4 regions of the Vibrio sp. Vb1554 genome follow, and region 2 is predicted to be linked to each of the others. Evidence: predicted binding sites of a transcription regulator. Region 2 holds the regulator's gene; each other region holds the start of a gene.

Region 1 (2,209 bases), on a different contig from region 2:
CGATTAGGCTCGCACCTACAGGGATCTCTTTCTTCTGTACGTGTTCATCGCGGATGTTACCCATACCACCAGCAATCATGATTGGTTTGTGGTAACCACGAATTTCTTCACCCGCATGAGAAGTGACTTTTTCTTCGTAAGTACGGAAGTAACCCAATAGATTTGGACGACCAAATTCGTTGTTGAATGCCGCGCCGCCAAGAGGGCCTTCAAGCATGATGTCTAACGCATTCACAATACGACCCGGCTTGCCGAAGTCGGTTTCCCATGGCTGTTCAAAACCAGGAATACGTAAGTTAGAGGTTGTAAAACCAACCAGACCCGCTTTTGGCTTACCGCCGATACCCGTCGCGCCTTCGTCACGGATTTCACCGCCTGAGCCAGTCGATGCGCCCGGCCATGGAGAGATTGCCGTTGGGTGGTTGTGCGTTTCTACCTTCATCAAGATGTGCGTATCTTCATGGTGGTACGTGTATTGACGAGATTTAGGGTCAGGGAAGAAACGCCCCGCTTTAGAACCTGTCATAACGGCTGCGTTGTCTTTGTATGCAGACAGCACATAGTCAGGTGTCGTTTCAAAAGTGTTTTTGATCATTTTGAACAAAGACTTAGGTTGATCTACCCCGTCGATAGTCCAATCTGCGTTAAAAATTTTGTGGCGACAATGCTCTGAGTTCGCCTGAGCAAACATCATCAATTCAATGTCGTTTGGGTTACGCCCAAGCTTAGTAAAGTTCTCTACCAAGTAATCAATTTCATCTTCTGCGAGTGCCAAGCCAAGGGAAACGTTTGCCTCTTCAAGCGCAAGACGACCGCCAGCTAAGATATCAACATGTGCGACAGGCTTAGGCTCTGCAACAGTAAATAATGCTGATGCGGCTTCAAATGCTGTGAATACTGTTTCCATCATGCGGTCGTGAATTAACGCTTTAACAGCGTCAGCTTGAGCTTCTGATAGAACAACTGAAGATTCGACATAATAAGCCGTACCACGCTCTAGACGTTTCACTTTATCCAGACCACAGTTAACAGCGATATCGGTAGATTTAGAAGACCAAGGCGAGATAGTGCCAGGACGAGGCGTGACAAGAAGTAGAAGACCTTCAGGCTCATGCTCTTCGATGGTTGGGCCGTAAGTTAGTAACTTTTCAAGTTTTTCTAACTCTTGGTCATCAAGGTCTGACTTTAGATCGGCAAAGTGCATAAACTCGGCATAAATACCAGTTACAGGCAGATCTTGTTCACGACAAAGTTCCAGTAGTTTATTAACACGAAACTCAGAAAGAGCTGGGGAGCCACGCAAAATTCTCATGTGCTTAGGTCTCTTATGCAATTGATTAAGGTGATATTGGAATAAATTCAGACACTTAAAATAAGCCCTATCGAACCTATGCCGATTCCACCTCGTCATTGCGAGCGCATTATATAGTAATTGTTTTTGTGATGTAACACCAAAAGCAACCGTTTGCGTCATTTTTTTTGTCAAATTTGAATTACAACTAAAATGTCGATAAAACACACAATGTCACGTTATAAGTGTGTGATTCACTTTGCCACATGAGCTCGCTTTGATATAAAGGCAAATAGAAATTTTCCAAGATGTACCTATTAATGCAAATAAGTCACTTCAACCGGCTCAAGCGCAGTGCTCTAATTTTAGTTTCTGTTCTTTTGCTCCCTGCTTGCCAGATTGAGTCGGAGCCCAAAAGTGAATTTGAAAAAATTCAAGAACGTGGTGTGCTTCGTGTTGGCACGCTAAACAACCAGCTTTCCTACTACATAGGTCCCGATGGTCCCGCAGGGTTGGATTACGAATTGGCGCGTCAGTTTGCGGAGCAGCTCGGCGTCAAACTCGAGATTAAACCAGCCTTTCGCCAGGCTGAGCTTTTTCCTGCTCTTAAGAAAGGAGATATCGATATCATCGCTACGGGTTTAAATCAAACGTCACAAGCAGTCAAACGATTTAGACCAGGCCCGGCCTATTATTATGTAAGCCAACAAGTGGTATATAAAAAAGGGCAACTTCGACCACGAGATATCGAACAACTCATTGAATACCAAGCCTCGAAAGACGACGAGTCCGACGAAGATACAAATGCAGGCGCTCAAACATTAAAGATCGTTGAACAATCGCAATATGTTCCGACCCTAACAGCGTTAAAGAAGCAGCATCCAGAACTGCAGTTTGAAATTGTTGGTGATGCTGACA
Region 2 (2,209 bases):
CAAATCTCTTGCTGAAAACATTGCTAGTCAGTCCACATAGGGCTAAAATGTGAGCGCAAACGATTAAATATGATTTATATGTAAACCGCTGAAATATAGCGGTTTTTGTGTTTTCTTAACAGGTTGATGGCAATTTCTCATCAGATAGAAAAAAGATAAAATTCATCGACCGATGCTGCTACGCACCCTTTTGTCGCACTTGGATCAACCGCTGCCGAGACACTTAGCGCCAATTTTAGATTGCTAGGTGTGAAACCATTAGAGCATCAGGTACATCCAATACGACATATTTCAGTAGCTCGATACAGGACACCATTTATGGCCACGATAAAAGACGTTGCTCGCTTAGCCGGCGTTTCCACTACGACAGTTTCGCACGTTATCAATAAAACGCGTTTCGTTGCAGAAGCAACGCAAGAAAAAGTAATGAAAGCCGTTGACGAGCTGAATTACGCGCCAAGTGCCGTTGCACGCAGCCTAAAATGCAACTCAACTCGTACGATTGGCATGTTAGTAACTCAATCAACTAACCTATTTTTCTCAGAAGTGATTGATGGCGTTGAGAGCTACTGTTACCGCCAAGGCTATACTCTGATTTTATGTAACACAGGCGGGATTTACGAAAAACAACGCGATTACATTCGTATGCTGGCTGAAAAGCGCGTTGATGGCATCCTTGTGATGTGTTCTGACTTAACCGAAGAACTAAAAGAGATGCTTGACCGTCATGCGGACATTCCTAAAGTGGTCATGGATTGGGGCCCAGAGAGCTCACAAGCAGACAAGATCATGGATAACTCAGAAGAAGGTGGCTACATTGCAACCAAACATCTGATTGACAATGGTCATACGGATATCGCTTGTCTAAGCGGTCATTTTGAAAAGCTTGCTTGCCAAGAGCGCATTGCAGGTTTCCGTCGCGCAATGAGCGAAGCGAACCTAGCTGTAAATGAAGACTGGATCCTTGAAGGTAACTTTGAATGTGATACGGCCGTATTAGTTGCAGATAAAATTACCGCAATGGACAAGCGCCCGACGGCGGTATTCTGTTTTAACGACACAATGGCTCTAGGCCTAATGAGCCGCTTGCAACAAAACGGGATCAAAATTCCTGAAGATATTTCAGTGATCGGCTACGACAACATCGAGCTTGCGGAATACTTCTCTCCACCGCTAACGACTATCCACCAACCTAAGCGTCGTGTTGGTAAAAATGCATTCGAAATTCTACTTGAGCGTATCAAAGATAAAGAACACGAAAAACGAATTTTCGAAATGCAACCTGAGCTTGTAATTCGAAATACTGTGAAAAAAATGAACTAAATTTCACTGTATTTAACCGTGTTAAATAAGCGCTCTATAGGGGTGCTTATTTTTTTGGGAAAATTAAGCATTCTCTAATACTTCACACTGCTCTAATAACAATTGACTAACGTTAACTCCCTGTTTTATATAAATGTAATATATATTAAGAACTACTTTTCAAAGGCCAATTTACACCTTTCCATATGCAAAATAGAGCATTCAATCTATCATTTTTATTGAACCGAAATCACACTTTTAACGCTAAACCGTGATGTTAATTCAATATAAGAAGTATGCTCATTGTGTCACGCACAGGGCAAACCATTCGAAAGAGTGGGACGCAAAGCCTCCGGCCTGAACCATATTACGATATGGAAGGTAGCGGGGTTACCGATGGCAAGTGTGTAAGCAATGACTTTACTCTGTAATGACATTGTTTTTACGCATGTTTGCTACTCTCTCGGACCTGACTTTTGGTGGCGTAATATTAATTACACCGAGATAACAAAACATGGATAAACCGATACTCAAAGACTCTATGAAGCTATTTGAGGCACTTGGTAATATCAAGTCGCGCTCAATGTTTGGTGGCTTCGGACTATTCGCTGATGAAACAATGTTTGCACTAGTGGTAAACAATCAGCTTCATATCAGAGCAGACCAAAAAACTTCATCTGACTTCGAGAAACAAGGGCTAAAGCCTTACGTTTATAAAAAACGTGGCTTCCCAGTCGTTACAAAGTACTACGCTATTTCCAGCGATTTATGGGAATCAAGCGAACGCTTAATCGAAGTAGCGAATCAATCATTGAAAAAGGCAAAGCTTGAGAAAGAACAGCAAGCAAGTACAAAGCCTAACCGTTTGAAAGATTTGCCTAACTTACGACTGGCTACCGAGCGCATG
Region 3 (2,209 bases), on a different contig from region 2:
CTTGGTCGCGTTTTGTTAATTGACGGTGGCGGTTCCCTACGTAAAGCCCTTATCGATGCAGAAATCGCAACCATTGCGGAAGAAAACGAGTGGGAAGGCATTGTCGTTTACGGCTGTGTTCGTGAAGTAGATGAACTTGAAGATATGAACTTAGGCATTCAAGCCCTCGCCTCTATTCCTGTTGGAGCGACCAGCCAGGGTATTGGCGAATTGGATATACCAGTCAACTTTGGCGGCGTTAGCTTCCTTCCAGAAGATTACATTTACGCTGATAGCACCGGAATTATCCTGTCGCCAGAACCATTGAATATTGATTTAGAGTTGGATGAAGAAGCATAACGAGTCTTAGGCGCCTAAGTTATAGGGTCTTCTCTTGGCTCTTAGCGCCTAGCCTTGTCTTAACATTTTCTACTTCCCTAAAACACAAACACCCGCTTAACGCGGGTGTTTTTAATTTGGAATGAAGAAGCCGAATTATTCCACTTCGTCCATTTTGCCAAGTAGTGCACGAATGCGCTCTTGCCATTGTGCGTGCTCTTGCTGTGCTTGTTGTGCTTTTTGCTCTAGCTCTTCACGTTGAGAGCGAAGCTCGTTCGCTTCTTCCGCAAGTTTAGCTTTATCTTCTTTCAGCTCTTCGACTTCCATCTGAAGAAGAGTGATTGTGTCAACTGCAGTTTGAATTTTAGATTCTAGTTGTTCTAGTACTTCAAAAGACATCTTGGCCTACCTATGTTATTCCGTTGGGACGATGTGCGAGATTGATGCACACCTAACCTATATAAGGTTCATTCTACTCAGCGTCGCGATGAGAAACACTCACTATATTCGATATTTTGCATCATTCGGTCAAAAAATCAGCGCAATCTCACTAAACGCTGACTTTTCTTGTCGCCGAAGCATTTTTGAGCAAGGATTTTGCGTCTCGCTACGCTGAAAATCGCCCTAAGTATTGATCAAATTCAAGTTAGATAAAGTAAAAGCCTCGCAAAAAGGCAAACGTTTACTCGACCTTGTGATAGAATCGCCGCGCAAATTCTTCTTCCCTCTTGCTTACTTGGAGACATCATGAAACGCGATTTAGCAATGGCATTTTCCCGTGTGACTGAAGGTGCAGCTCTGGCTGGTTACAAATGGCTTGGCCGTGGCGATAAAAACGCAGCCGATGGCGCAGCTGTTGAAGTTATGCGCACGCTACTGAACAAAACAGATATCAGTGGTGAAATTGTCATTGGTGAGGGTGAAATCGATGATGCGCCAATGCTGTACATTGGTGAGCAAGTGGGTATTGGTGGTGATGAAGTAGATATTGCAGTCGACCCGATTGAAGGAACGCGTATGACGGCAATGGGACAATCGAACGCACTAGCCGTACTTGCCGCAGGTGAGAAAGGCAGCTTTCTTAAAGCGCCAGATATGTACATGGAAAAACTGGTTGTTGGCCCTGGTGCAAAAGGCGTAATTGACTTAGAAAAGCCGTTAAAAGAAAACCTAGAGAACGTAGCAAAGGCCCTGAACAAGCCACTTGATACCCTAGTCGTTATTACCCTTGCGAAACCTCGCCACGATAACGTTATTGCAGAAATGCAAGCAATGGGCGTGCGTGTCTTTGCGGTGCCTGATGGTGACGTGGCTGCCTCTATTCTGACTTGTATGCCAGACAGTGAAGTGGACATGATGTACTGTATTGGCGGCGCGCCAGAAGGGGTTGTATCAGCAGCGGTAATTCGAGCGCTAGACGGTGACATGCACGGTCGTCTGCTTCCTCGTCACGAAGTAAAAGGCGATACTGAAGAAAACCGCATTTACGGCGCAGATGAACTAAAACGCTGCGATGAAATGGGCGTAAAAGCGAATGTTGTCCTCAAAATGGAAGACATGGCTCGTAGCGACAATGTGGTATTTTCAGCTACAGGCATCACTAAAGGTGACTTGCTGGAAGGCATCTCTCGTCAAGGCAATATGGCGACCACAGAAACGCTGCTCGTGCGCGGTCGATGCCGTACTATTCGTCGCATTAAGTCGACTCACTACCTAGATCGTAAAGATCCAGAAGTACGCGATATTATTCTTTAAGCATTTCTCGAGGCTCTCGCTCAGTCTGAGCTTGAGCCTTTCTTTCCGCACAGCCGGACAGTAGATTCTGAATCACTCTCGTTCCTCGTTGTTCAGAATGACGGTGGCTTTAATTAGCCCTAAATCAAAAGAATTC
Region 4 (2,209 bases), on a different contig from region 2:
AGCCATGACTGCTTATGCTGACTTAGAAACGTCGGTGATTGATGAGTTACCGCCAGGTCGAACACCAATCCAGACTGTCGCGATTCCAGATACCAAACGCAATGATATCGTCGAACGTGTCCGAAATGCCTGCTTAAACGAAGGCAAGCAGGCATATTGGGTGTGTACCCTGATTGATGAGTCGGAAGTATTAGAAGCGCAAGCCGCGGCAGATACCGCAGAAGAGCTTCAACGTAAGCTACCGGACGTAAAAATTGGTCTAGTACACGGACGAATGAAGCCGGCAGAGAAACAAGCGGTGATGCAAGATTTCAAAGACAATAAACTGCATTTGCTGGTCGCAACGACAGTGATTGAAGTTGGTGTGGATGTGCCAAACTCTAGCTTGATGATCATAGAAAACCCTGAACGTCTTGGTTTGGCACAATTACACCAGTTAAGAGGTCGCGTGGGCCGAGGTTCCGTTGCTAGCCATTGTGTGCTGCTGTACCACTCTCCGCTGTCAAAAACCGCGCAAAAACGTCTCGGAGTACTACGTGAAAGTAACGATGGCTTCGTCATTGCGCAGAAAGACCTAGAAATTCGCGGCCCTGGAGAACTATTGGGTACAAAGCAGACAGGTCTTGCTGATTTCAAAATCGCAGACTTAGTTCGAGATCAACGCCTGATTCCCGAAGTTCAGCGTATTGCGCGTCATATTCATGACAATTACCCGACTAACGCAACAGCGATTATCGATCGCTGGTTGGGTGAGCGGGATATTTACTCCAAAGCGTAATGATTGAAAGCGAGCCAAATGGCTCGTTTTTTAATACGCCAAAAGCAAACGTTTGCTTTTTGAGAAAATCTCTCTATAATCGCGCACAAATTTTTAAGTGTGTTAGATCACACTCCACCAACCTGAGTTGACTCTGATTAACAGCAATCACAGGTAACGACGTCAACTCCACCCTGCTCTCCCATTCAGCGAGAACTAGGGAAATATTGCGACTAGCGAGACAAACAATGACAACTTCAAACCGATCTTCGGAACTGGTCTATCAACTCAACGATCGACCACCTTTGCCTCAAACCATTTTTGCCGCACTTCAGCACTTATTGGCGATGTTCGTCGCGGTTATCACTCCGTCACTGATCATCTGTCAGTCTTTGGGTGTACCAGCAGACCAAACGAATACCATCATCAGCATGTCTTTGTTTGCGTCAGGCGTGTCTTCGTTTATTCAAATTCGCACCGTTGGCCCAATTGGCTCTGGTTTGCTCTCTGTTCAAGGCACCAGCTTTAACTTTTTAGGTCCTATTATTGGTGCAGGCCTATCGCTGAAAGCCGGTGGAGCAGACATCAGTACCATGATGGCTGCCATTTTTGGTACGATTTTAGTCGCATCATTTGCAGAAATTTTTCTATCTCGCGTGTTGGAGCATGCCCGCCGAATCATCACTCCGCTTGTTTCAGGCATCGTCGTCACTCTTATCGGTCTCACACTGATTCAAGTCGGCTTAGTATCAATGGGCGGTGGCTACGCAGCATTAAATGAAGGAACCTTCGGCAGCTTAGACAAACTTGCTCTGGCTGGGACGGTACTTGGATTAATTGTGATTTTAAACCGCTCGAAAAACCCATACATCCGTGTGGCTTCAATCGTGATTGCGATGCTAGTGGGCTACATCATGGCGTATTTTATGGGGATGGTAGATACTTCTCAGCTAGGCGCAACCGAGATCGTAGCACTGCCCGTACCAATGCAATATGGCTTATCGTTTGACTGGTCTCTGTTCATTCCGCTGGTACTGATTTTCTTTATTACCGCACTAGAAGCCATCGGTGATATTACCGCAACATCTGAAGTGTCTGGTGAGCCAGTAAAAGGCCCAGTGTACATGAAACGCATTAAGGGCGGTGTGTTAGCAGACGGCTTAAACTCTGCAATCGCAGCCGTTTTCAACAGCTTCCCGAACTCAACGTTTAGCCAGAATAACGGCATCATCATGCTAACAGGAGTCGCGAGCCGCTACGTGGGTTACTTTATTTCTGGCATGTTAGTGATTCTTGGCTTGTTTCCTGGCGTCGCTAGCTTTGTTCAGCTGATTCCTGAGCCAGTACTTGGCGGCGCAACGATTGTCATGTTTGGTACGATTGCTGCCGCTGGTGTGCGTATTATCTCTCGTGTTGAGCTCGATCGCCGCGCAATTCTGATCATGGCCTTAT

Evidence for each region. The regulator PurR, encoded in region 2, represses purine synthesis genes. The targets are predictions, from matches to a motif close to TNANGNAAACGTTTNCNTNA.
Region 1: purL (phosphoribosylformylglycinamidine synthase) is a predicted target of PurR. The motif match lies at 1,454-1,473, and genes of this name have one in related genera.
Region 3: glpX (class II fructose-bisphosphatase) is a predicted target of PurR. The motif match lies at 989-1,008, and genes of this name have one in related genera.
Region 4: R8N28_RS07495 (uracil-xanthine permease family protein) is a predicted target of PurR. The motif match lies at 819-838, and genes of this name have one in related genera.

What each region holds. Positions count from the first base shown of each region.
Region 1 is NZ_JAWPOJ010000020.1:76,763-78,971, forward strand. It holds gene purL (phosphoribosylformylglycinamidine synthase) at 1-1,312, opposite strand, end outside; gene mltF (membrane-bound lytic murein transglycosylase MltF) at 1,612-2,209, shown strand, end outside.
Region 2 is NZ_JAWPOJ010000012.1:16,700-18,908, reverse strand. It holds gene purR (HTH-type transcriptional repressor PurR) at 319-1,323, shown strand; cyclic di-GMP riboswitch class I at 1,611-1,700, shown strand; gene R8N28_RS12010 (TfoX/Sxy family DNA transformation protein) at 1,817-2,209, shown strand, end outside.
Region 3 is NZ_JAWPOJ010000046.1:7,206-9,414, forward strand. It holds gene rraA (ribonuclease E activity regulator RraA) at 1-339, shown strand, start outside; gene zapB (cell division protein ZapB) at 475-717, opposite strand; gene glpX (class II fructose-bisphosphatase) at 1,066-2,073, shown strand.
Region 4 is NZ_JAWPOJ010000006.1:128,977-131,185, reverse strand. It holds gene recG (ATP-dependent DNA helicase RecG) at 1-778, shown strand, start outside; gene R8N28_RS07495 (uracil-xanthine permease family protein) at 1,006-2,209, shown strand, end outside.